4 regions of the Marinobacter sp. KM021 genome follow, and region 1 is predicted to be linked to each of the others. Evidence: predicted binding sites of a transcription regulator. Region 1 holds the regulator's gene; each other region holds the start of a gene.
What was found. Region 1 encodes FliA, which starts transcription of late flagellar genes. Its sites were predicted from a motif close to CTAAAGTTTNNNNNNNNNNNGCCGNTAA; they were not measured.
Positions count from the first base shown of each region.

Region 2: flgM (flagellar biosynthesis anti-sigma factor FlgM) is a predicted target of FliA. The motif match lies at 2,761-2,788, and genes of this name have one in related genera.
Region 3: RVM24_RS07855 (methyl-accepting chemotaxis protein) is a predicted target of FliA. The motif match lies at 6,322-6,349, and genes of this name have one in related genera.
Region 4: RVM24_RS17825 (methyl-accepting chemotaxis protein) is a predicted target of FliA. The motif match lies at 5,209-5,236, and genes of this name have one in related genera.

Region 1 covers NZ_CP136129.1:648,383-655,952, reverse strand. The annotation lists gene RVM24_RS03120 (chemotaxis protein CheA) at 1-1,198, opposite strand, end outside; gene RVM24_RS03115 (protein phosphatase CheZ) at 1,219-2,004, opposite strand; gene cheY (chemotaxis response regulator CheY) at 2,025-2,408, opposite strand; gene RVM24_RS03105 (RNA polymerase sigma factor FliA) at 2,568-3,311, opposite strand; gene RVM24_RS03100 (MinD/ParA family protein) at 3,344-4,156, opposite strand; gene flhF (flagellar biosynthesis protein FlhF) at 4,227-5,543, opposite strand; gene flhA (flagellar biosynthesis protein FlhA) at 5,601-7,570, opposite strand, start outside.
Region 2 covers NZ_CP136129.1:1,296,080-1,303,649, forward strand. The annotation lists gene RVM24_RS06075 (hypothetical protein) at 1-28, opposite strand, end outside; gene RVM24_RS06080 (CheR family methyltransferase) at 32-859, opposite strand; gene RVM24_RS06085 (chemotaxis protein CheV) at 897-1,826, opposite strand; gene flgA (flagellar basal body P-ring formation chaperone FlgA) at 2,018-2,719, shown strand; gene flgM (flagellar biosynthesis anti-sigma factor FlgM) at 2,848-3,174, shown strand; gene RVM24_RS06100 (flagella synthesis protein FlgN) at 3,182-3,652, shown strand; gene RVM24_RS06105 (pilus assembly protein PilB) at 3,724-4,470, opposite strand; gene RVM24_RS06110 (peptidylprolyl isomerase) at 4,673-5,269, shown strand; gene mnmC (bifunctional tRNA (5-methylaminomethyl-2-thiouridine)(34)-methyltransferase MnmD/FAD-dependent 5-carboxymethylaminomethyl-2-thiouridine(34) oxidoreductase MnmC) at 5,275-7,146, shown strand; gene RVM24_RS06120 (CBS domain-containing protein) at 7,261-7,570, shown strand, end outside.
Region 3 covers NZ_CP136129.1:1,660,426-1,667,995, reverse strand. The annotation lists gene hda (DnaA regulatory inactivator Hda) at 1-96, shown strand, start outside; gene RVM24_RS07885 (ParA family protein) at 136-933, shown strand; gene RVM24_RS07880 (YqcC family protein) at 944-1,270, shown strand; gene nadC (carboxylating nicotinate-nucleotide diphosphorylase) at 1,292-2,131, opposite strand; gene RVM24_RS07870 (DUF1631 domain-containing protein) at 2,356-4,677, shown strand; gene ampD (1,6-anhydro-N-acetylmuramyl-L-alanine amidase AmpD) at 4,774-5,394, shown strand; gene ampE (regulatory signaling modulator protein AmpE) at 5,395-6,282, shown strand; gene RVM24_RS07855 (methyl-accepting chemotaxis protein) at 6,398-7,570, shown strand, end outside.
Region 4 covers NZ_CP136129.1:3,823,696-3,831,265, reverse strand. The annotation lists gene RVM24_RS17860 (YchJ family protein) at 1-455, shown strand, start outside; gene RVM24_RS17855 (rhodanese-like domain-containing protein) at 456-836, opposite strand; gene rarD (EamA family transporter RarD) at 940-1,836, shown strand; gene RVM24_RS17845 (DUF3565 domain-containing protein) at 1,833-2,066, shown strand; gene RVM24_RS17840 (LysR family transcriptional regulator) at 2,045-2,926, opposite strand; gene RVM24_RS17835 (cation diffusion facilitator family transporter) at 3,020-3,793, shown strand; gene RVM24_RS17830 (CHAD domain-containing protein) at 3,810-5,159, opposite strand; gene RVM24_RS17825 (methyl-accepting chemotaxis protein) at 5,393-7,069, shown strand; gene RVM24_RS17820 (TRAP transporter substrate-binding protein) at 7,181-7,570, shown strand, end outside.

The DNA.
Region 1 (7,570 bases):
TTTCTTTCTTCAGCCCTCGGGCCAGGTCTCGTACCACCCGTGGGAAGCGCCCGAATACCTTTTTGATCGGTTGCATGCGGGTCTGCATGACCGCCGCCTGCAAATCGGTGGTCACCACGTCGAGGTTGGCGACCGCCTTGTGCATATGTTCATCTTCGCTCTCGGAGCCCAGGCGCTGCAGGCGATTACGGACCAGTACCAGCTCACCCACCATATTCATGATGTCGTCAAGGCGCTTGGTATCCACCCGCACGGTGGTCTCGGCTGCGGGCGCCGCATCTCTTGCCGGGGCGGAGGGGGCTGCCGGCTTGGCTTCCTGCCTGGCGGGTTCCGGTTGTTTTGGTTCCGGCTTCTTTGGCTCAGGCTTGGCCGCAGGCTCAGGTTTGGTCTCCGCTGCGGGGGCCGCACCAGGGCTCTTGCCTTTGCCATGCAGCTCATCCAGCAGGTTTTCAAACTCGTCATCGGTGATCAGATCATCACCAGTGGATGATTTTTCCGGCTCTTCTGGTTCCGGCTCCGGCGGGGTGTCGTTTTCAACAACCGGGGGGCCAGCAAACTGGCCTTTACCATGCAACTGGTCCAGCAGGGCTTCAAATTCGTCGTCGGTGATCTCGTCGCCGTCTGACCCGGCGTCGTTGGCGGAGGTGTTTTCCGGTGCGGCCGCCGGCTGTTGCTCTGCACCTTTTTCATCGGCCAGGGCATCCAGCAGTTGCTCAAACTCTTCGTCGGTAATATCGCCGGAATCATTGCCCGCACCGGCGGCAGGTTCGGGTTCTGGCGTTGCCGGTGCCGGCGCTGCCGTGTCGCCTTCCGGCTTGGCAAGTTCATCCAGCGCAGCGATCAATTCGTCCGGAGCCGGAGTCGGCTCTTCACGGTTACGAACCTGATCAAACATGGCGTTGACGTGGTCCAGAGCTTCCAGCACCACGTCCATCAATTCGGAGGTGACCTTGCGCTTGTGGTTGCGGAGGATATCGAACACATTTTCCGCAGAGTGACAGCAGTTGACCAGCGCTTCGAGCTGCAGGAACCCGGCACCGCCCTTGACCGTGTGGAAACCACGGAAGATGGCGTTGAGCAGGTTGCTGTCATCCGGATGCTGCTCAAGATCTACCAGCTGCTCGGACAGCTTTTCGAGAATCTCGCCGGCTTCAACCAGGAAGTCCTGCAGGATCTCTTCGTCGGCATCAAACGCCATGCGTCACCCTCTATAATCGTTCAGAAACCGAGACTGGATAACAGGTCATCAACGTCGTCCTGCCCCGAAACTACATCATCACGCTCCTCAGCCTTGATCTGAGGCCCTACCCCTTTTTCGGCCGATTCTTCTTTTTCTTCAATCTGGTGCACGGTGCCGGTGAGCTGGTCCACGTGGCTGGCCATCACCACCAGGCCAAGCAGGTTCTCTTCGACTTCTTTCACAAGAGCCGTTACTTTCTGGATAACCTGCCCGGTAAGATCCTGGAAGTCCTGGGCCAGAAGGATTTCTGACAGGTTGCTGTACAGGGTATCGGAATCTGTGGCCAGGCCCGCAAAGAAGCGATCAATGCGGCCGTACAGCTCCCGGAATTCTGCCGGCTCCATTTCCCGACGGCGCAACCGCTGCCATTCGTCTCGCAGGGCGGTCGCTTCGTCGCGCATGGTATGCGCCACCGGCATGCTTTCTTCGACCAGGTCCATGGTGCGATTGGCCGCCTGGCTGGTCATCTGGACAACGTAGGCCAGCCGATCCGAGGCATCGGACATCTTGGACAAGGCTTCTTTCTGCTCGGCACTGCGGGCGTCTATCTGAAAATTTCGGATAGCCTCGTGCAGGCTCCGGGTCAACCGCCCCACTTCCCGATAGAGGCTCTGGTCGCGAACTTCACTAAGCTCGTTGATCACCGACATCGCACGGGCGTAATCGCCGGAACTGATGCATTCGGCCAGTTCGGAGCTTTGCTGCTGGAGCTTTTCGGTTACCTCCGGGTCGAGGCCCTGATGGTTCTCGTTCTTGTCAGTCATGACAGCCATCCGACCTCTGGTTACTGGATTCGCTCGAAGATCTTCTCAATCTTTTCCTTGAGAACGGCAGCGGTAAACGGTTTGACGACGTACCCGTTAACGCCGGCCTGCGCCGCCGCCACAATCTGGTCACGCTTGGCCTCCGCGGTTACCATCAGCACCGGCAGGTTCTTCAGGTTCTCGTCTGCCCGCACCGCCTTGAGCAGATCAAAACCCGACATGCCAGGCATGTTCCAGTCGGTCACCAGGAAGTCGTACTTGCCGCTCCTGAGCATGGGCAATGCAGTGTTGCCATCGTCCGCTTCATCCGTATTGGTGAAGCCAAGATCGCGCAGCAGATTCTTGATGATTCGCCGCATTGTGGAAAAGTCATCCACAATGAGAATTTTCATGTTTTTGTCCAATGGGACCTCCAGTCAGTAACACCCGGATTTCATTAAGCCTTTTGAAAGTCTAGCAGGCCGCTGCTTTAACCGCTTATTGTGTGGTGTTTGGCCGCGTTGTAAAGCGCCGGTTACCAAAATCTACACAGTTACGCGCCGCGCGGTCAGCGCCGGCCCGGTTTATTCTGGCTCGTCTTCCCGCCAATCGGACAACCGCCCCCTGAGACGAAGGGCCGCCTGGCTATGAATCTGGCTGACCCGGCTCTCGCTGACGCCCAGCACCGCGCCGATTTCCTTCAGGTTGAGCTCTTCCTGGTAGTAGAGGCTCAACACCAGCTTTTCTCGCTCAGGAAGCTCTTCGATTGCCTCTGCCAGGCTTTTCTGGAATGCATTTGATGCAATGCCATCCAGGGGATTATCGCTGGCCTCTGTTTCTTCTATCGGCAGCTCTCCGGATTCATTGAGCTCATCAAGGCTAAAAAGTCGGCCACTGTTGGCGTCTGCCAGGGACGCATGATATTCCGACAGGTCAATGCCCAGCTCTTCGGCAACATCGACATCCTGGGCCTCGCGCCCGGTGCGGTCTTCAACCGTTTTGATGGCTGCCGCGATACGGCGGGCATTGCGGTGAACGGAGCGGGGAACCCAGTCGCCCTTGCGGATTTCATCCACCATGGCACCGCGGATACGAATGCCTGCGTAGGTTTCAAAGGTGGCACCCTTGCCGGTGGAATAGCGTTGTGCAGCTTCCAGCAGGCCAATCATGCCGGCCTGCATGAGGTCTTCAAGCTGAACCGAGGCCGGCAAACGGGCCATCAGATGAAGGGCGATTTTCTTGACCAGCGGCGCATGCTCCTCAATCAGCTGAGAGGGGCCTTTTGCGCCAGCCTGATGGTAGATTCCCAGGTTTTTCGCCAATGTCATGTATCCGGTTTTCTTATAGGACTGGATTCAGATCAGACTTCGACGAGCCGCTCCACGAAAAACTCCAGATGCCCTCTTGGCGATGATGGCAGCGGCCAGCTGTCCACTTTCTCTGCCAGGGCACGGATCGCCAGCGACGCCTTAGCCCGTGGATAGGCATCCAGAACGGCCCGCTGCCGCTGAACGGCTTTTTTGACGGCTTCGTCGTAAGGCACGATACCTACATATTGTAGTGCTACATCAAGGAAACGCTCGGTGACACGGGTCAGTTTTTCATACAGATGCCGGCCTTCCTGCTCATTTCGCACCTGATTCGCCAGAATACGGAAACGGTTGGTGCCGTAGTCGCGATTCATCAGTTTGATCAGGGCATAGGCATCGGTAATGGAGGTAGGCTCATCGCACACCACCAGCAGCAATTCCTGGGAGGCCCGCAGGAAACTGACGACCGACTCGGAAATACCGGCTGCTGTGTCAACAATCAGCACATCAATCTGGTCACCCAGCTCGCTGAAGGCGTTGATCAGCCCTGCATGTTCCATCGGGCTCAACTGGGTCATACGCTGGGTGCCGGACGATGCGGGGACAATCTTGATACCACCCGGGCCGTTGACCAGAACGTCCTTGAGGTCGCACTCGCCACTGAGCACATCCTGCAGATTGCGATTGGCGGTAATGCCCAACAGCACGTCGATATTGGCAAGGCCAAGGTCTGCATCCAGCAACACCACCCGCCGGCCTTTCTGGGCCAGCGCGATACCGAGGTTGACGGACACATTACTCTTGCCGACACCGCCCTTGCCGCCGGTAACCGCAATCACCTGAACCGGATGTGGTCTGCTCATACTGTTATCAGTCTCTTACTGCGTTCTTGTGTGGGCACAAACGGCAGCGCACCGGCTGTACCACCGGGCCTCAGGCCCCTTCTGCAACGGCCTGGCCGTGCTGCATTGTTTTCAGGCGTTCTACGCCCAACCGCACCAGAGGAATGGCCTCTGCCCGGTGCAGGTCTTCGGGAATCTTCTGGCCATCGGTATACCATGCCACTGGCAGGCCGGTTTCCATGACAAAGCCCAAAGACTCACCCAGTGTCAGCGCTTCGTCAATTTTGGTCATCACGCAGCCTGCAAGGTTTGCCATCTTATAGCAATGCCACACGGATTTCATGATGCGCGGCTGGCTGGTGGCAGACACGACCAGATGGGTACGGATATTGTGATCGCTCCGGGCCAACTCCGCCAGCTGTTCCTGATAACCGCGATCCGAGCTGGTCAGCCCGGCAGTATCAATCAGAACCAGGTGCCGGTCTGACAATTCGTCCAGAATGTCATCCAGGGAATGACTCTCGTCCACAACCCGGACCGGAACATTGAGGATACGGCCAAACACAAACAGCTGTTCATGGGCTGCCACCCGGTAGCGATCGGTGGTGACCAAAGCCAGGGAATCCGGCCCGTGCTCCAGTACATATTGGGCTGCCAGCTTGCCAATGGTGGTGGTCTTCCCAGACCCGGTTGGCCCCACCAGCGCATAGACGCCGCCGGCCTCAAGCCAGTGTTCCCGAGCGGTACGTACGCCGGTGGCCAGCATCTTCAGGGATTGCTTCCAACCGTCTTCCAACCTGCCGGCGCGATGCTGACGGGACAGAGAGGTTGCCAGCTCCGCGCCCAGGCCAAATTCCTGCAGCCGCTCTGCAAGCCTCTGCTGAACCGCATTGGATGCCGCGACTGCAGGCTTCTCGGGTACCGAGGTACGGCCGCTGACCATCTCTCTCAGGGAGTTGATTTCCGCTCTCATGCTCGCCAACTCATCCGAGTAGCCCGCCTCTGGTCGGCCACCCGCATTGCCCACCGAGGTCGATCCACCAGCCAACTCACCTGACCAGTCGGCAGCCGGCCGATCATCAGCCAGTGCACGATCATATTCCGCGCCGACACCCGCCCGCTTCTCCCGCACTTCGCGAATGCGACTGCGCGATCGGTTCAACTCTTCTTCCAACCGACGATGCTGGTCTGCCTGCAGCTCCGCCAGGCGCGAGCCGTTGGTGGCCTGTGCCGCTTTCTCGCCAAGGCGCTGGCGTGCCATATTTTCGTCATAGTCCAGGGCCGTCACAATTTCGACGCCTCCGTCCACCCGGCGATTGGACAAAATAACGGCATCCGGCCCCATCTCATGACTGACCTGTTTCAGGGCTTCGGCCATGGTCTTTGCAAAAAACCGTTGTACTTTCATAACGCTTCATCCTCCACCGGCGTGCCCGAATCGGGTGTTCGCCTTGCCCTGCCGGCCTTACTGGCCAACAGAGGCGACTATCGTGATCTGTTTGTTATCCGGAATTTCCTGGTACGAGAGCACATGCAAACGCTCTACCCCATAACTGGCAAACTTTGCCAGCACTGGCCGCAAGGGCCCGGAAACCAGAAGAATCGCCGGCTTGCCCAGCATTTCCTGGCGCTGAACACTGTCCTGAAGAGACCGCTGCAGCTTTTCCACCATGTTGGGCTCAAGCACCAGGCCAATATCTTCCTGTCCGCCGGATTGTTGACTCTGCTGAACAGACTTAAGCAATAACTGTTCCAGATCGGGATCCAGAGTGATCACCGGAATCTCGGCATCGTTGCCACAGATGCTCTGAACGATCATTCGGCGAAGCGCCTGGCGAGCCAGGGTGGTCAACAGTTTCGGGTCCTGGCTTCTGGGGTGCACGTTAACAATGGCCTCGGCAATGGAGCGCATATCCCTGACCGGCACTTCTTCCCGGAGCAGGTTCTGCAGTACCCGCAGCAGGACGCTCACGGAAATCGTCGTAGGCACCAGCTCCTCCGCCAGTTTCGGAGCCATTTTCTCCAACTGGTCCAGCCACTTCTGGGCCTCTTCATGGCCGATAAGTTCATGGGCGTGCTTTTGCAGAATCTGGTTAAGGTGGGTAGCCACCACCGTGCTGGCATCCACCACGGTATAGCCCAGGGTCTGGGCCTGGTCTTTCTTGTCTGGCTCAATCCAGATGGCATCCAGGCCAAAGGCCGGATCTTTGCCTGCAATGCCTTCCACCTTGCCAAACACCTGGCCCGGATCAATGGCCAGCTCACGTTCCGGGTGAATCTCCGCCTCGGCAATGGTCACACCCATCAGGGTAATGCGGTAGACGTTTGGCATCAGGTCCAGATTGTCCCGAATGTGCACTGACGGCATCAGGAAACCCAGATCCTGAGACAGTTTTTTCCGAACCCCCTTGATGCGACTGAGCAGCTGCCCGCCCTGGGATTTATCGACCAGAGGAATCAGCCGGTAGCCCACTTCCAGACCAACGATGTCAACGGTCGCCACATCATCCCAGCCCAGCTCCCGGGTTTCACCGGGCGCCGGCAGCGCCTGTCCTTCTGCGCCGGACCGATCCTGAACCACCTCGCCACCGGCACGGGGCGCTCCACCAGCCATGCCGCCACGACCGGCGTAAACGCCCTCTTCTTCCACAGTCTGGCTTTGCTTTTTCCAGATCAGCCAGGCCGCACCGGCGGCAAGGCTGCCCAATCCCAGGAAGGCAACATGGGGCATGCCCGGAATCAGACCCAGGATAATCAGGATGACTGCGGCAATACCGATGGCCTTGGGCGCGTTGAACATCTGATGAATGATCTGCCCGCCCATGTCCTGGCTGGCCGTTACCCGCGTTACCATGATGGCAGCGGAAGTAGACAGCAACAGTGATGGAATCTGGGCAACCAGGCCGTCACCAATGGTCAGCAGCGCGTACCGCTGCATCGCCAGGCCAAAGTCCAGGCCATGCTGGAGCATGCCGATCGAGATACCACCAATGATATTGATCGCAAGAATCAGCAACCCCGCAATGGCATCGCCCTTTACAAACTTGGACGCACCATCCATGGACCCATAGAAATCCGCTTCCTGGGCAATCTCCGAACGGCGGCTTTTGGCCTCGTCCTGGTTGATCAGGCCCGCGTTCAAATCCGCATCAATGGCCATCTGTTTGCCGGGCATGGCGTCCAGGGTAAAACGGGCACTGACTTCCGACACCCGGCCGGCACCCTTGGTGACTACCAGGAAGTTGATGATCATCAGGATGGCAAACACCACCAGACCAACCGCATAGTTCCCGCCAATCAGAACCTCACCGAACGATTCGATCACCTTACCGGCAGCATCACCACCTTCGTGACCGTTGAGCAGGACAATCCGGGTAGAGGCAACGTTCAACCCCAGGCGCAGGAGCGTGGCAACCAGCAGTACCGTCGGGAACG
Region 2 (7,570 bases), 650 kb from region 1:
CCACCAGCACCCAGACATTCAATGGCATGAGTTATTTCTTCCTGTAGATAATGCCGGGGTGGCACTGAACCATCTCGTACAGATCAGGAAGGCCGTTCAACGATTCAGAGGCGCCCAGAATGAGATAGCCACCGGGGTTGAGAGCCCCGTGCAATCGAGTAAGGATGTCTTTCTTGAGGTCCGCGGAAAAATAGATCAGTACGTTTCGGCACATGATGATGTCGAACTTGCCAAGCATGTACCGCTCAAGCAGATTGAGTTCCTTGAACTCCACCATGGCCTTGATTTGCGGCTTTATCTGCCAGCCACCGTTGGCAGAGGGCGTAAAAAACTGCTTCTGCCGCTCTGGTGACAGCCCACGACCGATGGCGATCATTTCATATTCGCCCCGCCGGGCCACTTCCAGGACGCTTTTGGAAATATCCGTTGCGGTAATTTTTACGTCCCGCAACTTCCCGGGCCGGTTGCGCCGGAACTCATCCACAACCATACCTACCGAGTAGGGTTCCTGTCCTGTTGAGCACGCAGCAGACCAGATGCGAAGCGGTTGAAGCGAATTGCGCTCGGCGAACTCCGGCAATAGCTTGTCCTGAAGGATACGAAATGGGTGGTTGTCCCGAAACCAGAGGGTCTCGTTGGTGGTCATGGCATCGATAACCAGCTCACGCAGGCCGCTGCGCCCCACCCGCTTCAAGCGATCGAGAAGCTCACCCAGTGAATTCAGGTTGTTTTCCTCAAGAATCCTGCGTAGACGGCTCTTCACCAGGTACTGCTTGTTGTCACCCAAAAGAATGCCACAAGCGTCCTGCAGGAATGTCTTGAAGGCTTCGTATTCCTGAGGCGTAATTTCCGCTTTCATTGGATCTCTATCGTGGGTAAGTCCATGAGCCGAGGCATCAGTTCTGGTCAATAATTTCCATTACCCGCTCGGCAAGCTCGTCCGGGCTGAATTTCGCCATGAAGTCATCGGCACCGACCTTCTGAACCATCGCCCGGTTAAAGACACCACTCAGGGATGTATGGAGCATCACATACATGCCGCTGAGCGCCGGATTCTCTTTGATTCTGGTAACGAGGGTATAACCGTCCATCTCCGGCATTTCCACATCGGAAATGATCAACGATAAGTGGTCTCGGGCACTGGAACCATCCCCCGTGATCTCCTTGAGATAGTTCAACGCCTGTTTGCCGTCATTCTTTGTGACCACTTCCATTCCAATCGCGGTCAGGCAGCGCTCGATCTGGCGCCTCGCCACAGACGAATCATCAACAACCAGTACCGGCAAATGTCCGGGCACACGCTCGGCGCTGCGAGTTTTCAGCTCTTCGGTGACATCTTCCCTGAGCGGAGAAACTTCTGCAAGAATCTTTTCTACATCTATGATTTCTACAAGTTTGTCATCAATCTTGGTGACCGCCGTCAAGTACACATCCTTGCCAGCCCCCTTGGGTGGCGGGAGGATATCTTCCCAGTTCATATTCATGATCCGGTCGACACCAGTCACCAGAAAGCCCTGAGTTTTGCGGTTGTACTCAGTAATGATCACAAAGCTTGTTGTCAGCTCTTCCTGTGGAATGCCTGCCATGCCTATGGCCATGCTCAGGTCGATGATGGGAATGGTCTCGCCACGGATATGGGACACGCCCCGAACCACCTGGCGGCTATTAGGAATCGATGACAATTTCGGGCATTGAAGGACCTCCTTCACCTTGAAAACGTTAATCCCGTATAGCTGCCGCCCCCGCAAACGGAACAACAACAGCTCAAGCCGGTTCTGACCAACCAGCTGCGTACGCTGGTTAACGCTGTCCAACACCCCTGCCATAATTTTATACTCCCGGCATGCCGAAGACCGGCACAGAATTTGCTCAAACAATACTAACTGCTTGTTTACGCGAATCTGGGCCAAAACATTGACGCCCAGCATCCAATTAGGGTTAACGGCTCCGATGGCGTTTTCCTTAACGGAATTCTTGTAAATGCGCCTAACTGACAGCATAGGACAAAGCCGTGCAGATGCGAACCATCTTTTTGGCGACCTTTTGCCTATATAACCTGGGCCTGAATGCGGTCGCTGCGGCCACCACCGCAAGCGAGATACGCGATGCCGCCGGTCAATTTATCGAAGCCTGGGCCGACCAGCAGCGCCAACAACAATACGAGGTGAACTTCACTGTCGGCAGCATCGATAGCCGGCTTAGCCTGGCTGCTTGCGAACGGGCACTCGAAACCGCATTTACCAATGACCCCCTCAGGACGACATCGCCATCGGTAATGGTGTCCTGTGCCGGGGAGCGGCCATGGCGGATGTTCGTCACAGCCAGTGTCGAAGTACACGGCCCTGCCCTTGTTGCGGCTCGGCCTTTGGCCCGCGGTGAGCGCATCAGCGGTGAACTGTTGCAGGAAAAGCAGGTGCAGATCAACGCCAGCCGCAGGGGCATTCTCACGGATATTGAACAGGTATCCGGCATGCTGGTGAGGCGACCAGTTAATGCAGGGTCGGTGCTGACGCCGGACCTGCTCGAAGCTCCCAATGCCGTTGAGCGGGGCGATCATGTTATCATCACCGCCAAATCCGCGGTGTTCTCGGTCAGTTCCCGAGGCAAGGCCCTGGCCAGTGCCAGTGTCGGCGAGCAAGTGATGGTTGAGAATCTGCAATCAGCACGCACGGTTCGGGCAACGGTCACGGCTCCTGGCCGGGTGGAAATTGCCATGTAACGGCAAATCCGTGCCCAGCGGCAAATTTTTTCCGTTTTATTCTAAAGGTCGGCTAAACGCTGCCGATAAGCAGACATAAACTCGATTCCGCCACCTCTGAAGGTGGCCACAGGCAAGCAGGTACCCTTATGTCAGTTGACTTAAATGGAATTGGCCCCGGCCAGGTCAACACCACCAGAACCACGGCCGACAAAGCAACAGGCAGCCAGAGTGCGCCCTCCACGGCTGGAGAGCAGGCAAAGGCTCAAAGCACGGCTGCACGCGGCGACAACGTCAGTCTCAGTAATCAGGCCAAAAACCTGAAGCAGCTGGAACAGAAACTGGGCGATTACCCGGAAATGGACGACGACCGCATTGCGCAGATTCGCGCAGCACTGGAAGATGGCACCTACAAAATTGATGCAGAGAAACTGGCCCAGAAAATGCTTGAGATGGATAAAAGCATTTTCGGGTGAGTAAAACATGGCTGCAATCATTGAATTGAAGACCCTTCTCTCAGAAGACATCCGCCAGCTTGAAACCCTGGCGGATCTTCTCAACCAGGAAAAACAACTCCTGGCGTCCTCCGACATCGCTCCGCTCCAGGAAATCACCACTCAGAAAAACAACATCCTGACGGATATCCGTGAGCGTGCGAAACAAAAGATCCGCCTGTTGGTGAACATGGGGTACCGACCGGATGCCGGCGAGCCCTCCAGATTTATCCGTGCCGGTGGCATGGAAGACCTGTACCAACTCTGGAAAACCGCCGATGGGCGCCTTCGTGCTTGCCAGGAACTGAACCAGAACAACGGTCGTGTTGTCGGACACCTTCAAAAACGCCTGACGAGGCTCACGGACATCTTCCGTGGCGCCTCTGCCCAACAGAAGCTTTATGGTGCCAAGGGCGAACAAACCAGTGTATCCAGCGGCAACATTCTAGCCAGCGCCTGACCGACCCGGCAAACAAAAACGCCCGGATGGGCTATCCGGGCGTTTTTCGTTAGACTCACCTTACCCGTGCATTAACGGGTGTAGATCGTCATCTGGGAATCCGGATGAAACCGTATGTTGTGAATGCTGACGTTCCCCATGGATGGACTGTGATTGCCACTCACGCGGATGTTGTCCATCCGGATCTCCTCAATCCGCTCGGGAAACGCCAGCCTCAGGGCGCCATCCTCTCGAATGGAATAGCGGGGCTCACCCTCCCTGTAGTGAACACCAGAGATGGTCAGATCGGAATCGAGGAAACTGAGCACTGGCACAAAAATGTTGGCGGCCAGCTTGATTCCCTCTACTGAGTCGAGTCCGGCGAGTTCCGGATCATCAACCGCACCGCCAGCATTTCCCGGCATTGCGGCAACCGTTTCAATACGCTCCAGCAAGCCCACACTGCTTTGAGCCGTTACGCCGGCCATATCGCTGTCAGACAGAGGCGCAAAGTCCCCCTTTTCATATAACTGACCGGCCTGCGCAGGCAGGGATGCCGCGCTGGTATTGCCGGCCGCCAGCGACACCAACGGCTGAAACGGCAACGTCACCATGGTAACCAGCGCTGCCGCATTACGATAACGGGCCTGGTGTTTGAGAACACGATGCAGTTCTTTTTCAGTCACCCAGCCAGCGGCGATCAACACTTCGCCCAGGCGCTGCCCGGTTTCCCGCTGCAACAACAACGCCTCGTCCAGCTGACCTTCCGACAAATAGCCGCGATTGATCAACAACCGGCCAAGCCGGGACTTTTCTTCAAACCCCTTACGGATTCTCACTAGGCTCCTCCTGCATTCAGAGTGATCACCGTACAACCAGGCCCGGTATTGATAATGATTAAAGCGTAGCCCAATCCCCTGGCCTACGCTGTTCTGATTTGCACTTATTCAGGTAAGGATCTGTTAAGATCTTCGCTAATTTTGTTCTATCCGGATTGTCTCAGGATTCCTGATAACAACTGAAACTGTGAGAGCCTCTGAAATGACAAATATCGTAAAACCCGTATCAACTGTGATGTCCGTCCTGTTTGCCGCCATCGCAGCCCTGATGCTGGCCACTCCGATTCAGGCCGAAGAGCTGCCGAAGGTTCGCTTTGTTACCTCTGAAGGGGCCTTTGAGCTTGAGTTGCGCCCTGACGTAGCCCCCAAAACCGTGGAGAATTTCCTCTCCTATGTCGAAGACGGATTCTACGACGGCACGATCTTTCACCGGGTGATTCCCGGCTTTATGATTCAGGGCGGCGGATTTACCGAAACCATGGCCCGCAAACAGACCAAAAACCCCATCGTTAACGAAGCCTCAGCAACCCTGCCTAATCTTCGGGGCACCGTGGCCATGGCCCGAACCAGCTCCCCAAACTCAGCAACCTCTCAGTTCTTTGTTAACGTCGCCAAAAACGATTTCCTGAATGCTGGTGTGCGTGGTGCGGGCTACGCGGTCTTTGGCAAGGTCACCGAGGGTATGGGCGTGATCGACAAGATTGCCGGCGTACAAACCGGACATCGCCAGGGCATGGCGGATGTTCCGGTTCAGGCTGTCGTCATCGAGAAAGTGACTCTGGTTAACACTGAAGACTGAGCACCATGCATTCCCCCTGCCTGCCGCCGGCCATGGAGCCGGCAGAACTTGTCTGGCGCGACGGCGTGCCCGAATCCACCCGGTTTGGAGACGTATATTTCAGCAGGGACGACGGCCTGGCAGAAACCCGGCATGTTTTTATCGGGCATAACCAGTTGCCGGAGCGGTTCCAGCAGGTACCAGACGCCAGCCACTTTGTGATTGCTGAAACCGGTTTTGGCACGGGCCTGAATTTTCTCGCCGCCTGGGCGGAATGGTTAAAGTGGCGCTCGGCCGATGACAGCGCCATTCTGCACTTTGTGTCGGTAGAGCGATTTCCCCTGCGCCGTCAGGACCTCGAAAAGGCCCTGTCGTACTGGCCCGAGCTAACCCCCCTGGCAGCGGAGCTTATCGAACAGTACCCTCCACTGATCAAGGGCACTCATCGGCTGGTGCTGGCCGGAGGTCGGGTTCGGCTTACCCTGTATTTTGGAGATGTCCTGGACGCCTGGAAGGATCTCACTTTTACAGCCGATGCCTGGTTCCTTGACGGCTTCGCCCCGTCGTTAAACCCGGACATGTGGCTGGACGACGCCATCGGGCTGATCACAAGCCACAGCAAACCCGGAACGACCCTGGCCACGTTTACCGCCGTTGGCCGTGTGCGCCGCAGCCTTGCAGAGACTGGCTTCGAGATCGCCAAAGTCCCTGGCTTTGGCCGCAAGCGGGAAATGCTTGCAGGTATTTACGCGCCGGGGAATGCGACTAAACAAGAGGCGAAAACTGGCACGGTTGCCATTATCGGTGCAGGAATTGCCGGCACCCTGCTCGCCCGCAACCTGGCGGAACGGGGTGTTCAGGTGCTGCTGCTGGACAAGGCGCCCCACGCCGGTTCTGCGGCATCTGGCAATCCCCAGGGCGCGCTCTATGTAAAACTTGGCGTGGAGTACAACGCACAGACTGAGCTTTCTGCAACGGCCCTCAGTTTCAGCCAACGTTTCTATCGGCCCTGGCAAAACCGCTTCTGGCACCCAACGGGACTACTGCAACTGGCAACCGATGATCAGGAAATCGATCGCCAGCGGCGGTTCTGCGATCGCAATGATTACCCGGCTGACCTGCTGGAACCGGTGGATGCAATCCGGGCAAGCGAGCTGGCAGGAATTGCGGTTAACACTGGCGGTCTCTGGTTTCCCGGTTCCGGCTGGCTTGAGCCTGCAAAGGCCTGTCAGCAGCTGGCCGAGCACCCTCTGATTGAAACACGATTCAGTTACCAGGTCGCTAACCTTCTGCCATGTAACAATCAATGGTGTATCCGAAATCACTCTGGCGAGGACAGCCGCGCAGACGCTGTGGTCATTGCCGGAGGTCACGAAAGCCCCGCCTTGGTGCCCGTAGCCGGGCAGCTCCGTTTGAAAGCGATCCGCGGTCAGGTTACTGAACTACCGGAGGCAGACTTCAACCTACCCCAAACGGTGATCTGCGGGACAAAGTATCTCAACCCTGTTCAAGGCGGCAGTGCAGTCACCGGGGCGACATTTGACCTTAAGGACGAGACCCCCTACCCAACCCCCGCAGGCCACCAGGAAAACCTTGACGAGCTAAAACGGATTCTGCCGTCTGTAACCAAAGAATCGGTGCCAGATCCCGATCAGCTGCAAGGGCGAGTGGCCTTTCGCTGTACCACGCACGATTACCAGCCTGTGGCCGGCCACATGCGGGACACCGAAGGGAACCACCTTAACGACCTGTATCTGCTGACCGGCCTGGGCAGCAAAGGGTTGGTCTGGGCACCCTTGCTGGCAGAATATCTGGCAGATGTTATCAGCGGCCAGCCCCACTGCTTGCCTGCGCCGCTCTCAAAGCGACTGGAAACGGGGCGGCTATACCGAACCTGACACTTACCCAGGCGTAATGAAGCCGGCCTACAGTTTTGTGACATTCAGCCGTTACCATTAGAGGAGCTGCTCTGCATTGGGATGTTGCAGCAGTCACATGGGAGAGTTAGTGGAATGTCTATTCACGTAAGTGAGCCGGGGCGACCAATCGGCACCCGATTGCCGGAAGCCTTGCGAAGCCGTCGCGTTGGCGACGTCACCGAGCTGACGGAATCCGGCGCGATTTCACCGGGCCACAGCGAGGCAACCGACGCGGAGTTTCAGCAGGCCGCTAACAGCGGCCGCCACCGTGCACTCCAGGAGTATGGCGCCGCAGCCGCCGGAGAACGGCGCGAGGAGCGTGTGTACCTGCCTGTTTCCGCCATTTGCTCACCGGCGCTGTACTCTGTACCCGCTACGGCTTCCATGGGTGAGGCCATGTCCA
Region 3 (7,570 bases), 1.0 Mb from region 1:
CAACTGCTTGGGATTCTGGACACGCTGGATGAGAACTCCCTGCAGGCCCAGCGGAGATTGACCATTCCGTTTGTGAAGTCGGTAATGGGATGGTAGTGACGGATTTATAACGATAAAGGCCATTGGAGAGACGACATGAGACGGGTTGTATTCAATCAGAAAGGCGGTGTGGGTAAGTCCAGCATCACCTGTAACCTGGCGGCAATCAGCGCGGCCCGGGGCAAGCGCACCCTGGTGGTGGATCTGGATCCGCAAGGTAACTCAACACACTATCTGCTGGGTAAGCCGGCATCTGAACTGAAAGATACCGCAGCGGATCTTCTGGAGCAGACCGTTGCCTTCAGTATGTTCACCCGCCGCCCGGATGAGTTTGTGCATGCCTCATCTTTCAATAATCTGTTTGTTCTGCCGTCCAGCCCGGAGCTGGACTTCCTGGAGCGCAAACTCGAAGCCAAGCACAAGATCTACAAGCTTCGTGAATTTCTGAAAAAGCTCAGCGATTCTTTCGATGAGATCTACATCGATACCGCGCCCGCCCTGAATTTCTACACCCGCTCGGCCTTGATTGCGGCTCAGCGGTGTTTGATTCCTTTCGACTGTGATGATTTCTCACGCCAGGCGTTGTACAACATTCTTCATGAAATCAAAGAGCTGCAGGAAGATCACAATCAGGAGCTGGTGGTGGAGGGTATCATTGCCAACCAGTTCCAGCCGCGTGCCAGCCTGCCCAAACAGTTGGTGAAAGAACTCACGGAGGAGGGGTTGCCAGTGTTGCCGGTGCGGCTATCCAGCTCGGTGAAAATGAAAGAATCCCATCAAAGCCGGCAGCCGCTGATTTATATGGCACCCAAGCACGCATTGACCCGCCAGTTTGAAGACCTGTACCGGGTATTGCATGGTGAGTCGGTTGAACTTGAGCCCTTGGCCGACTGATCGGGTGACCATGAGTAATCGAGTGGACCAGGTAACCGACAGCCTGCTGAGAATCGAGATTGAGCTCCGGCGGATGGACGTCTGGGAGGCGAGCCCACCACCGGAGCATGCGTTCCGGAGCACCCAGCCGTTCTGTCTCGACACTATGGAGTTCACCCAGTGGCTGCAGTTTGTCTTCTTACAGAAAATGAAAGCGCTGGTGGAGGCGGGGCAACCGTTACCCTCGGTATCTGGCATTGCGCCCATGGCGGAAGAGCATTTCCTGGGGCGGGCGCAGTCAGGCCAGCGCCTTGTTGAGGCGCTGGAAGAGATAGACCGGTTGTTGTCTGGTCGTTGAGTTCGACGCCAGGCGGTGGAATCAGTCCAGCCGCATGGAGAGGTCGATCGCTCTGACGTCTTTGGTCAGGGCGCCGATGGAGATGTAATCCACCCCGGTTTCCGCCACCGGTACCAATGTCTGGGCATTGATGCCGCCGGAAGCTTCCAGTTTTGCCTTGCTGGCGGTAATTCGCACGGCTTCAACCATGTCCCCAAGTGAGAATTCATCCAGCATAATGATGTCGGCGCCCGCGCTCAGGGCCTGATTCAGCTCGTCCATCGATTCCGTTTCTACCTCCACCGGGCGGCCCGGTGCAATGCGCCGGGCTTCACTGATGGCGTTGGCAATCGAGCCGCATGCGGCAATGTGGTTTTCCTTGATCAGAAAGGCATCCCACAGACCCAGGCGATGATTGTGGCAATCCCCGCAGGTGACCGCGTATTTTTGCGCCAGGCGCATGCCTGGCAGGGTTTTCCGGGTATCCAGTAATCGCACACCGGTATGGGCGACCTTCGCCGCGTAGGCTGCGCAGGTGGTGGCAACGCCAGACAGTGTTTGCAGCCAGTTAAGGGCGGCTCGCTCTGCGGTCAGGAGTGATCGGGCCGGGCCAGCCATCCGGAAGATAACGTCATCGGCCGCCAGATCATCGCCGTCCTTGAAGAACCAGGTCAGTTCCATGGCGGGGTCTACCTGGCGGAATACCTCCTCAACCCAGGCTCGTCCTGACAGGCGTGCCGGTTCGCGAGTGATCACCCGGCCGGTTGCGGTTTTGTCCGCCGGAATCAGCATGGCGGTAATGTCGCCGTCACCAATGTCCTCGCGAAGGCTTTGGGCAACGGATTCAATTCGGGCCTGGCGGAGCAGTTCAGGGGCGATCATGTCGGGTTTCCGGCGGTCTGGATGAGTTGAAATCTGCGAGCCCGGCAATTCTACTGCCAGCCTGCCGTTTCGCAAAATGCCCTGGCCAATAACTGCTAAAATGTGACGCAGGTCGTTGTTACACAAAAGGTGACAAATTCTGACACAAGGTGACGATGATCGGCCGTATCATGTCATTAATAGAAATTCCCAGCGATATTGCCGATCAACACCGGAGCATCTCCATGGCGCACGATAACAAGGTTGTCCATTTATCCGGCCAGAAACCGGTGGGCCGGTTTTCGCTTCCGCCTGCTCTTATACGGTTACGTGACGCATCCGGTCAGTCTCTGAAATCTGTGCTGGGGTCTTTCTTCGAGCAGGCAGACGACAGCCTGTTCGCCCTTGCGGATCGGGCTGGCTCTAATCAGGACCAGACAGCGTATTTCGATGCCATGCGGGAGCTCAGACTGCGCCGCAAATCCATGGCGGTCTCGATGCTTCAGTATGTCAGCCAGGCCTTCAATGACTTTGGGCGCTTCAAACCCTCGCACTCCGGTTCTGCCCTTGAGGAAGTCGATCAGGATTCCCTGAGCCTTTTGGATCACTCCGAACTCGAGCAACAGGTCGCCATTGATAACCTGGTGACCAAGCTGCGCAATCGTTACCAGGAGCCGGTCCGGATGCTGGCCGCTCGCGTGCGCCACCTGATGCCCGAGATTCAGATGTCTGATGATCAGATGCCCCTGAGCCCCGAGGTTATCTGTGGCGGAATTGCCGAGGCCTGTTCTGACCTGGATATCGATATTCGTGCCAAGCTGGTTGTACTCAAGCTTTTTGAGCGCCTGCTGGTGGATAAGCTTGCAGCCCTGTATGACCAGGCCAATAAAACCCTGGTAGCCGAAGGCGTGTTGCCAGATATGCGCCGGGCACCTGTCGGCGGTTCGTCGCCCCAGCCGAAGAGGCCGGTGCCACAGGCTGGAGCCCCGGCTTTGTCGCCAGGGCAGGCAGGTGCCGAGCACGGGTCGAGTGGTGCTGCCAGTTTCCCCACGTTTTCGGAATTGAGTGCGCTGCTGCATCAGGGAGAGACATCGTCCGCCGCGGGCGGCCTGCCCGCGGGTGGCGTGACACTCGATACTGGCGGGTTGATGGCCCGGCTCAGTGATCTGCAAGGTTCTCTCACCCAGGTATCCGGGGCAGAAGTGGTGCCATTGCGCCAGCAGATTGTCTCGGTCCTGCAGGAGCCGGGCGGCAAGAAAGCTACTTTGGGCCAGGTGGACGGCGATGTCGTCAATCTCGTCTCGATGCTGTTTGATTTCATACTGGAAGATCGGCAATTACATCCGGTGATGAAGGCGCTGATCGGGCGCTTGCAGATTCCGGTCCTGAAGGTTGCCCTGAGCGATCGTAATTTCTTCAATCGTGGCGGTCATCCGGTTCGCAAATTGTTGAATGAACTCGCACTGTCGGCCATTGGCTGGTCCGAAAAGCGCCAGGGCATGCGGGACCCGCTCCGGGAAAAAATTGAAGAAGTGGTTGATCGTGTCCTGAATGAGTTCACCGACAATGTCGAATTGTTCGAGGAGTTGCTCAAGGATTTCGGGCACTTTATGGATCTGGACCGGCGCCGTCGTGAGCTGGTTGAGCAGCGTCTTCGGGACGCTGAGGAAGGTCGGGCTCGCCAGGAACGTGCAAGCCAGGCGGCCACCAACCTCATTCAGGAAGAAACAGCCGGCCGTGAAATACCAGCTGCGGTGATGCAGATTCTCAGCGAGCCCTGGACTCGTTACCTGCAATGGGTGGTACTGCGTCAGGGCGAAGAAAGCGAGCAGTGGCAATCCGCCTGCGCGGTAACCGAGCGACTGATCTGGAGTGTGGACCCAAGGCCGGTATCGGATGAAACCCGCTCTGAGCTGCTTCGAGCAATACCGGAGGTGGTCGAGGACCTTCGCAGTGCTTTGCAGGAAATTTCCTGGGACCCGTTCTCAACCGACGCTGCCATTCGTGACCTGGAATTGGCTCATGTTGATGTTTTCCAGAAACTGGTAACAGCTCCGGTCAGTGATGTCGAGAAGGCGCCGGAAGACCCTGCCCTGGCCGAAGAGGAGCTGGATCAGCCGGAGCAAATGCTGGCGCCACCGGAACCTCCGGTGGATGCCGGTGCCCCAGAGGAAATCGCGCAATCTGAAACCGAACCGGTCGTGGCGGAGAGCGTTCAAAGTGACGCGCAGCCGGCAACGGAAGCGCCGGTGGCTGCTGAAGAAGCGCCGTCTGCCTCGGTTGTTGCGGCGGAATGGTTGGCCCGGGCAGATCAGCTCAGGGTTGGCTCGTGGATCGAGATGGTGCGCGATGATAACCGTGTTCGCTGCAAACTGGCGGCCTTCATAAAGGCAACCGGAAAGTACATTTTTGTTAATCGCAGCGGCGCCAAGGTGGCAGAGTACCATCGGGATGATCTGGCGGTGGCGCTGCAGGACGGCGTTATTACGCTTCTGGACGACGGCCTGATTTTTGATCGGGCGCTGGAATCCATCATCGATAACCTTCGCCATAGTCGAAAGGATTGAAGGCGCGAATCCGCACCGTTCCATCCATAGCATCCACCGTCGCTTTGTGATTCAATCGATTGAACATCATAAAGCGACAGTGGATACGCCTTGCCAATCTCTGACCCTTTCAATCACGACAACAAGCATAACAACGACTCCCTCTCCAGCCAGGCTGAACAGTTAAGGCTGACCGGCCGTTACCCTGGCAGCCGATGGGTGCCCTCGCCGAATTTTGGTGCAAGGCCTGAGGGCTCTGCCATTTCCCTGCTGGTGGTTCACAACATCAGCCTGCCTCCCGGGCAATTCGGGGGAACGGAGATTGAAGACTTTTTCTGCAACCGGCTTGACCCAGCCGCCCATCCCTATTTTGAATCCATCGCCGCCATGCAGGTCTCCGCTCATGCCCTGGTGCGTCGCGATGGTTCAGTGGTGCAGTTTGTCAGTTGTTTGGACCGGGCCTGGCATGCCGGCCGGTCCTGTTTTGACGGCCAGGAAGAGTGCAACGATTTCTCTATCGGTATCGAACTGGAGGGGGCAGACGATGTTCCCTATACGCCCGAACAGTACCGGACACTCGCAGACATGGCGCGGTTGACCATGATGGCCTGGCCCGAAATCAGCACCGAGCGCATTACCGGCCACAGCGATATTGCGCCTGGCCGGAAAACTGACCCTGGTCCAGCGTTCGACTGGCGGTATTTTTCCCGGCTGTTGGCCCATGAGGAGATCGCCTGAATGGTGTTTGTCGTGTTTCTTTTGGCCTACCTTATTCGGCGTCAGCTGGATAGCCGGAACCGGCTTGATGGCGACGTGCTTTGGCGTGCCTGGTTTCACCGGGGCGCGAAAATTCAGGCCGGAAAGGAGGATGCCATTACCTCCGGGCTGATCTGGGTTCTGCTGCCCGGACTGGTGTTGGTGGGCGTTGTGTGTTTGCTGGAATGGTATGGATTCAGGCTGGCGGCCTATCCGCTAGAGCTGATCGTGCTGGTGTTGCTGATGGGCGCGCCGGGTTGGCGGCATCAGTTACGTGACTATTCGGAAGCCTGGAGTCGGGGCGACATGCAGGCTGCCTGGCGACATATCCAGAACCGGTTGCCACCGGAAGAGCGGGGCGCCGCGCTGTCACCAGAGGCCATGCATCTGTCGTTATCCAAGGCTCTGGTGATCGGGGTTTTCGAGCGGTTCTTTCTGGTGGCTTTCTGGTATGTGGTGGGTGGAATAGGTGCTGCCCTGGTTGCCCGAGGCCTGGTGGCGTTGTCTGAGCAATGGCCGCAGCAAGCGGCCCGCGCCCGATTCCGGACTCTGGCCAACCTGGCCAGCTGGATTCCTGCTCGCCTACTGTCCTGCACGCTGGGGCTGGCCGGTGATCTCGCGGGCTGGTCGAAGGAGGCGAAGAAAGTCCTGCCCGGTTTTGGAAGAAAAACCTCGGAAGTCCTCATGATTTCCGCAAACGGGTCGTTAACCGGTTATGCGCTTGATCCAGCCCAGTTTGCGCGGTTGCACCCGGATGAGTGGACAAGTTTTGGCGGGCGTAGCCTGGCGGCCATACGGGGATTGTTGAACCGGAGCATGCTGGTGTGGATCTGCGTTGCCGCGTTGCTGGTCATTGCCGGGGTGGTCTGAGGAGTGTCATAAAACATTACAGAATAACACTTAAAGGTGATTAAGTTTTTCCGACCTTGGGCGATAATCAAACAAAGAATAAAGATTCAGTTATTAGAATCAGCGAGAGGGCGCCGTGAAATATTTGATCAATCCAGCTGTTAGCCTGATGAATCGGTTGCCCATGGTCTACAAGTTCAGCCTAATCAGCATCTTGTTCCTGGGCCCGATCATTGTCCTGTCGTGGTTGGTTATTTCCAGCCTCAATCAATCCGTTCAAACCATGACTCGCGGTATCGAGGGCCTTGCCGAACTTCGCAAGGTAGACCAGCTGTTGTCTTCGTCTATGGCTTACCGCGACTACCAGGCGCCGGGTGTGCTCAAGGATGAAGACGAACTCCTGGGTAAGGCAGGTGAGGCTGCCGAGCTGATTGATGGCCTGCTTTCAGACCTTGCGGGGAACAACCGCTCGTTCGATACCTCTGGTTCCTGGAAGGATCAGGTTCTGGCCTTGCAGGCGGAGTGGGAGCAACTGAAGCAGGACGACAACTACCAGGGCAACATAGACCCTCAGTTCAAGTATTACCACGAGTTTGTTCAGAAGGTGCTGGCCCTGTTGCCGGCTACGATTGAAATTTCGGGACTTGGACAAGACGCCTCGCGGGAAAATTTGTTGCTGCTTGGGCTGGTGCGTAATGCGCTGCCTGAGGCGAGGACCGTTGTTGGCAGGGCCCGATCTTACGGTATCTTTGCCCTGGTGGATGGCCAGGTGGGTTATAACCTGAGCGAGATTTTGAATGAAATCTATGACCAGCTGACCAACCGCAGCTCCCTGTTGTCGCCTGCCTTGTCGGTTGCGGTTGAAACCTCTCCCAAACTTTCAGGCAGAGCCGGCGGCGCTGTGACGCGGGTCGATGAAAGCCTGATGGCGCTGCGCGAGCAGCTGGACCTGAACATCATCACCCCGATGCGTCTGGAACAGCCCTGGCAGGAATTTGACGCCACCGTATCCTCCCAGCTGGACTACTACGATTCACTCAATGACAGCATTTTCAGTGTGGTTTCCGGCAACCTTGAACAGCGACTGCAGCGGGAGACCGGCCAGCGCAGGTTGATTGTAGGGGCTCTGATCGGCGTGATGCTTCTTGTGGTGTACCTCTACATTGGCTTCTTTATGTCAGTAAGAACCGCCATCAACCGGTTTAGTGAGGCAGCTCGCAGCGTCGCCGCTGGTGATATGACGGCGCACATCCAGCTTAACAATCGTGATGAGCTGGGCGAGCTGACCACCGAATTCAATAATATGACG
Region 4 (7,570 bases), 1.4 Mb from region 1:
CGACATCGCCAGGTCTTTGCCCCTGCTGCAGCGGCAAGGCCTACCGTGACTGCTGCCAACCCTGGCATTCCGGGCAGCTGGCGCCCACCCCCGAGGCGCTGATGCGCTCTCGCTATGCTGCGTTCGTGCTGCGCAATCCGGACTACCTGCTGGCCACCTGGCATCCGGACACCCGGCCCGGGGAGCTTGAGCTGGAACACTCTCCGGACTGGGCATCGTTACGGATTCTGGATGCCAGTGAGCAGGGCTCCCGTGGGCGCGTTCATTTCCTTGCGGTCTACCGGGCTGGAACCGGTTGGGGCTATCTGGAGGAAGTTTCTGACTTTGCACGGGTGGATGGCCGCTGGTTCTACGTGGCTGGCGAAACGGGCGAGGGTGCCCTCAAGCCCGGCCGCAACGAACCTTGCCCGTGCGGCAGCGGGAGAAAGTATAAAGCCTGTTGCCTGAAGCGGTGATCACTCGAAGTCGGGCAGTTCCGGTTTCACCACGGGTTTGCCTGCTTCTGCCCAGGCATCAAAGCCGCCTTCGATAGACAGCACGTTAAGGTAGCCCATTTCCTTCAGGGACCTGGCGCTGAGCGCCGCGCGGCCGGAGTTCTTGCAGTAGAGCACAATCTTCATCTGCCGGTCGTCGAAGGCAGGATCGTTGCTGAACTTGAACTCCAGCAAACCCCGGGAAACATTGACCGCACCGGGTAGGTGGCCGGCCCGGTACTCCTCGCCATCACGGACATCCAGAAGTAGATCGGCTTTTTGAATCGCTGTGTCGGCATCGGCCAGTGGCACTTCCTGGATTTCTTGCTTTGCAGCGGCAACCAAATCGTGTGCAGTTTTCATGTTCACTCCTCGGCAAATCAGACAATGGTGTCAGGTTAAGACAATTCACGGGTTCCCGTCACCCATGCTGTGATAGATTGTGTCGATCAGTGATGAGGAACCTATGCAATCGACATCTCCGGTTAACCGGGAAAACACCAAAGGTGTTGTGTTCGGCCTTGCTGCATACACGATGTGGGGCAGCTTTCCCCTGTACTTCGCGTTGTTCAAGGGTATTCCCGCCTGGGAAGTGTTGATTCACCGGGTGATCTGGTCGTGCCTGTTTCTTGCGATTGTTATTTCCCTGCTAAAACGTTGGTCTGCGGTTACGGCAGCATTGAAACAGCCGAAACGGCTCGGGTTTGTGCTCGGTTGCGCGGTGTTTATTGCCCTTAACTGGGGCGTCTACATTTATGCCGTGGAAACCCGGCACGTGCTGCAGGCCAGCCTGGGGTACTTCCTTACCCCGCTGGTGAATGTGGCCATGGGGCTGCTGATTCTGGGGGAGCGGATTTCACGCTTGCAAGTGGTTGCGGTGACCCTTGCGGCAGTGGCGATTCTGTACCAGTTTGTTCTGCTGGGTGAGCTGCCCTGGATTACCCTGGTGCTGGCGTTCAGCTTTGGCACCTACGGGTTGATGCGAAAGAAGGTCGAGCTGGATGGGCTGTCTGGCCTGTTTGTGGAAACTCTGCTGTTGCTGCCGCTGGGGCTGGTGACGCTGGCCTGGTTGTCATCGGAGGGTTTGTCTCACTTTGGTGGCACCAGCTACAGTACCTTGCTGTTGCTTTCCAGCGGTGCGGTTACTGCCATTCCCCTGCTGGCCTTCGCCGGTGCCGCCCGGCGGCTGAAGCTCTCGACGGTGGGGTTTCTGATGTACATCAACCCCACTATCCAGTTCCTGATTGCGCTTTTTGTGTTCCACGAGCCCCTGAGCACCGCGAAACTGGTGAGCTTTAGCATGATCTGGGTGGCGCTGGGGATTTATTCCTGGTCGGCCTGGGATCAAAGGGGGAGATCATGAAACAGCGCATCATCGGCTATCACCAAGACGACGAAAACCATTGGGTGGCGCAGCTGGCCTGCGGGCATAACCAGCATGTGCGCCACGATCCGCCGTGGGTGAACCGCCCATGGGTTGTTACCCCGGAAGGGCGGCAGGCCATGCTGGGAGTTGAGCTGGACTGCAAAAAGTGTGACGAGGGTGCTCCGGCCGATGAGCAGCCAGGCCTTCAGGCCATCGTCTCCAGATAGGCTTCCAGTTCGTTAGCCAGCCAGCCTACCACGGCGCCGCCCTGAGCTTGTTCTGATTCCAGGGCGCTGAAGACCTTCCACCAGCGCGCGCTGCGGTGGTGGATGGTTTTCAGTTGTTCTCTCCGCAGTGCCTCAGCAATTAACGGTAACGGCAGGTCCGCCCAGCCGGCGCCGTCCATCACCGCATCCCGGATCAGCTCGTACTGGGTAAACGCCAGGTAGTTGGCGGTTTCCGGTGAGTCTGCCACCAGCACTGAATCCTGCATGTAGGCAATGGTGATTTCGGTGTGGCTGATCAGATCATCCTGGGTTACCCGTTTCAGTTGGCTAAGTGGATGCTCGGGCGCAGCGACGGTCAGCATGCGCACGTCAGCCAGCTCGCGGAACCATTGGTAGCCCTCATTCGTCAGTTCCGGCATCAGGCCGTAGGCGACATCCACCGACTGGTTACGGACCAGCGAGGGCAGTTCTCTCGGAGGGGCAAGATAGATCGACAGGCTGGTTTGCGGAAACCGCTGTTTCAGGCGGCGCAGGATGTCTCGCCACACGTCCTCGGGAATGGCATCGTCCCGGGCGATGCGCAAGACCGATTCGGCGCCGCTCAGGTGGTGCTGGCAGCGGGCCTGTATCTGGCCGGCGACCTGATCAAAGCGCCGACAGTCGGTGAGAATGGACTGGCCGATAGAGGTCAAATGCAGCTGGTTGCCGCTGCGTTCAAACAACTCAACCCCCAGCTCGTCCTCCAGCGAGGCCAGCACGGTGCTGACCGTCGTCCGGCTGCGGTTCAGCTCGCGGGCGGCCGCGGCAACGCTGCCGTTCCGGACCACGGATAGAAAGGTTTTAATCTGGGAAGTTTTCATGCCTATCTCATTGCGCCGGATTTTCCGTCGCTCAGCGACTCACGCCTTCGTGATGATGCCGATAATATGGCCGGCAATTCTCAGGAGGTCAAAATGTTTACTTCTCTGGCGCGGGAAAATATGGCGCTGACATTATCTGCGGCCGGTGCGGGCTTGTTTGCTGTCGTCGGTATCGGCTGGGGGCTTTGGGTTGATTCCCTGGTCATTCTTTTCGATGGCGCCTATTCACTGATCAGTCTGGCGCTGTCCCTGCTTTCTCTCTATGCCGCTCGCCTGGTGCGTCGGCCAGCAACAGAAGACTATCCGTTTGGTTTGGGTGCGGTGGAGCCGCTGGTGATTGCGGTGAAAGGCCTGGTTATTGCCCTGGTGTGTGTGCTTTCGCTGGCCTCGGCGGTGGTTTCGCTGCTGCAGGGAGGCCGTGCGGTGGCCGCCGACATGGCCATGGTGTTTGGTGCGGTGAACGTCGTGGGTTGCCTGGCCGTGTGGGTGTATCTGCGCTGGTCCGGCTTCCAGAACGACTCTGGCCTGGTCAGGGCCGAGCAGAGGCAGTGGCTGATGGACAGCGCCCTGAGTGCTGCTGTGATGATCGGTTTTGCCGCCGCCTGGATGCTGGAGAAAAGTCAGTGGTCAGAGCTGGCAGTATACGCAGACCCGGTGATGATGCTGGTGATCTCGGTGTATTTTATGACCGTGCCGGTGAAGATGATTCTGGAGTCAGTGCGGGAGTTGCTGCTGGCGGCACCCTCGGAAGATGCCATGGACGATATCCAGGAAACCCTGGAAGACCTTGGCTTGAATCCGGGCCAGGTGAGAGTGGCGAAGCTGGGCCCCAACCTGCTCCTGGAAGCTCGTATGGTCAGAATCTGAACCTCGTGTTCTGGCATCAGCCAGCCTTCAGCCCGCCGATGGACAGAATCAGTCTGCGGGTGTCGTCCTTTTTGATGGTCAGGTGGTCCAGCAGTGCCTGAAGTGCGCCGTTTGGATCCTCCGGGTGGCTTGAAGCAAACCGATTGACCAGCTCAATCTGGACATGCAGATCCTGGAATCGGCCATAGAGATCCTGGCGCTGTCGCAGGGTCTTAAGGGCGGATTTCCAGCGGTCGATGTCCAGTTCCATCAGGTAGCGGATGCGCTTCAGGAGTTTGCGCAGATTGTGGATGTCCTCGTCAGGCGAGTCGTGCAGCAGTTCTGCGGTTTTCCGGTTGAACATTCGTAGCCGGTGGTCAACGCTTTTTTGAATGTCCCTGGTACTGAGTTTGTCGATCAGTTTGCGGAATTGCCGTGACTGCAGCTCGTCTTCCCAGCTGTGCAGGCTCTGCCGGTAACGTTTGCTTGCAAGCCGTTTCGCCAGTTTTTTCTGTTCCTTGTCCACCCGCGCGCAGACCCATTGCTCCAGTGCCCGCAGGAGTTCTGGCTGGTCACTGCATAGCGGCGGCAGATCCTGGCTGAATACGTGCAGGTCCCGCAGGTTGCTCGTGGCCTGGGCGTGTCGTTTCAGGTGGGAAATGTGGCTCTTCAGTGATTTGTTTCCGGTCACCTCGGCCAGGGATTCGGCCACGGCGCGGCTGCGACGTAGGGCAATGCGATACTGGTGGAGAAACTCATCGTCCAGGCCGAGCATCACCCCCCGATGTAACTGGGTAAGACTCTCGGCCTGCCCCAAAAGCACTGACGGAGTGTCTTTGATCGTCGCTTTGCCAGCGTTCTTGTGCCGTTTCTTATTCTTGCGTTTGAAAGCCTCATAACTGAAGTCCACCGGGGTCAGAAAGGTTTCAAGCCGCCCCTCCTGTTTACCGAGTTTGCGCCAGTGTTTGATCGGTAGCCGGATGTGAATAAAACTGGCCGTGGGAAGTTCGAATGGCGCCTGTGGCACCAGGCTGGCTGCCAATTCCAGAAGCGCCGGGTTATGCCCGACAATGGCCAGTGTCTGCACCTGATCGCCGCAGGTCTGCAGCCACTGTAATAGACGGCGGTAGTCAAAAGTGTAGAGTTCCGGGGCAGTGTAAACCTGCACGTCAGAAGGTGAACCGGGGAGGATGCCCTTCAGTGTTTGCTGGGCGCGCAGGGCAGGACTTGCGTGAATTTCTCCGGTCATGGCCCCATAACGCCGCAGTGCCCGCCCCAGTGGTGCCAGTTGTTCCTCGCCTCTGGGATTGAGCGGGCGGTCCTTGTCGCTGAGGCTTTCGTTATCCCAGTTGGACTTGGCATGGCGGATGAGAAAAAGATGCTTCACGGTGGGTTCTCCCCGGCACAGCTGACATGAAACTTTAGTCTGACACAGGCTCAAGTCGTTTACATGACGGTCGATACCCGAACTATCTGGAAGGCTTGATACAAAAGGCCTGGCAATAAAGTCGACATGTTTGTACTTCTGTATCGGTATACAGGCGTTAACAAACTGGAACAGCCTTGTGAGTGGCACTGTGGATAATCCCGAGGCCTGAGTAGACAACCCGGAGCAGAACCATGACATTCTTGAGTAACCTGACTATCCGAGCTCGCCTTCTAATTGGCGTATTGGTCCCAGTTCTTGTTACGGCGGGTACCATTGCCTGGATCACCGCCAGCCAGATTCGTGCAAACGGAGAGGCGGAGTTGGAGCGCCTGGAGGAGGAACTGCTGGATGCCCGAAAGGAAGGCTTGAAGAATGTTGTGGAAACGGCCCGCGCGGTGGTCATGGAAGTGAAGAACAACTCCGGATTGGGCGACAGGGAAGCTCGGGAGGAAGCCCGACAAAGGCTTCGCTCCATTACATTCGGGCAGGATAACTACGTCTTCGCCTATGCTCGTAATCTGGAAAATCTGGCCTATGCTCCGGACCCTTCCCTTGAGGGGCCGACGACCAACCCCACCACTCAGAAACTGGTTCGGGACCTGTTCTCAGCTGCAGGAACCGATGGCTACTATGGGTATGATTGGCCAAACCCCGCCTCGGGAGAGGTGGAGCCTAAAGTGTCCTATTCGAGCATCATCCCGGGCTGGGACTGGATGATCGGCGCTGGTATCTACGTAACCGACATCGAGCGTGTTTTGGTCGAGGCGCGCAAGGAAATCGATTCGGCCATAGCGGCGGCCATGGGCTTTATCCTGTTGGTGACGGTTATCGTGGTTGTCGTATCCCTGATCATCGGCCTGGTGATTGGCCGCACTGTGACAGCGCCACTGAACAAAGTCAGCAATATCATGCAGGAAATTGCCGATGGTGATGGCGATCTGCGCCAGCGTTTGCCGGAGGATGGCAAAGACGAGCTGGCGGAACTTGGCCGCCGGTTCAATCATTTTGTGATCAAGATTCAGGACACCATTCGCGAAGTGGGCTCCACCACCGATCAGGTCGCCTCGGCCGCCGAAGAGTTGAGCCGGGTAGCCAACGAAACCCGCCAGTCGGTTCAGGAACAGGGCTCGGAAACGGACCAGATTGCTTCTGCGATCAATGAAATGGCAGCCACCATCCAGCAGATTTCTGGCAATGCCAATGAAGTGGAAAGTGCGGCCTCGGACGCTGACCGCATGGCCCGCGAAGGTGGTGAAACCATCACCAGCGCGCAGGGTGCAGTCAACCAGCTGTCGGAAGAGATGGAGAGCACAGCGGCCAGCATCAACGCCCTGGCGGAGAAATCCAATGATATCCAGCAGGTTCTGGATGTGATCCATGCGGTCACCGAACAGACTAACCTGCTGGCCCTTAACGCGGCCATTGAAGCGGCTCGGGCGGGTGAGCATGGTCGAGGCTTCTCGGTGGTGGCGGATGAAGTCCGGCAACTGGCCAAACGCTCTGCGGAATCCGCCGACCAGATCCGGGAAATGATTGACGGCTTTGTGGCCGAATCCAAGGCCTCTGTTGAACGAATGAACCATTCCCGCAAAAGTTCCGAAGCCACCGTCGAGCGGATCAACCACGCTACCGGTGCGCTGAACACCATTGTGACCTCGGTGACCCAGATTCATGACCAAGTGACCCAGATCGCTACCGCGGCGGAGCAGCAGAGCCAGGTGGCCGAAGAAATCAACCAGAACGTGGTGCGCATTGTTGATGCGGCCCAGCGCAGTGACACCGGTGTTACCCAGACTAACGAAGCCAGTCACGAGCTGGCCAGGTTGGGTGAGCATCTTCGTGAGCTGGTGGGGCAGTTCAAAGTCTGAGGATGCCCTGGACCGGCCCGCCGCATTGGCGTGGCCGGCCTCCAGGGTTATCATGGCTTTCTATTACTTGTTCGTTTCACCCTGAAACCAATAACAATGGAAGCCAACACCATGTCTACGCGCAGAATCTTCGTGGCGGCCCTTACGATGGTTGCCCTGCTGGCCAGCCCGTTTACGGTGGCCGAGAAAACCTACACCATCCGCCTGGCCGAAACCTGGGGCCCAAACTCCAAAATCCTGGGCGAGGCGCCTCGCAACATGGCTGCCATGGCCGAGCGAATGTCTAACGGCCGCCTGAAGTTCCGGATCGATTCCTCAAACAAACACAAGGCACCTTTTGGCATCTTTGACCTGGTGCGCAACGGTCAGTACGACATGGGCCACACTGCCTCTTACTACTACAAGGGCACCATCCCTAATGCCATGTACTTCACCACCATACCGTTTGGCATGATCGCGCCGGAAATGTATGCCTGGTTCTATCACGATGATGGCATGGCG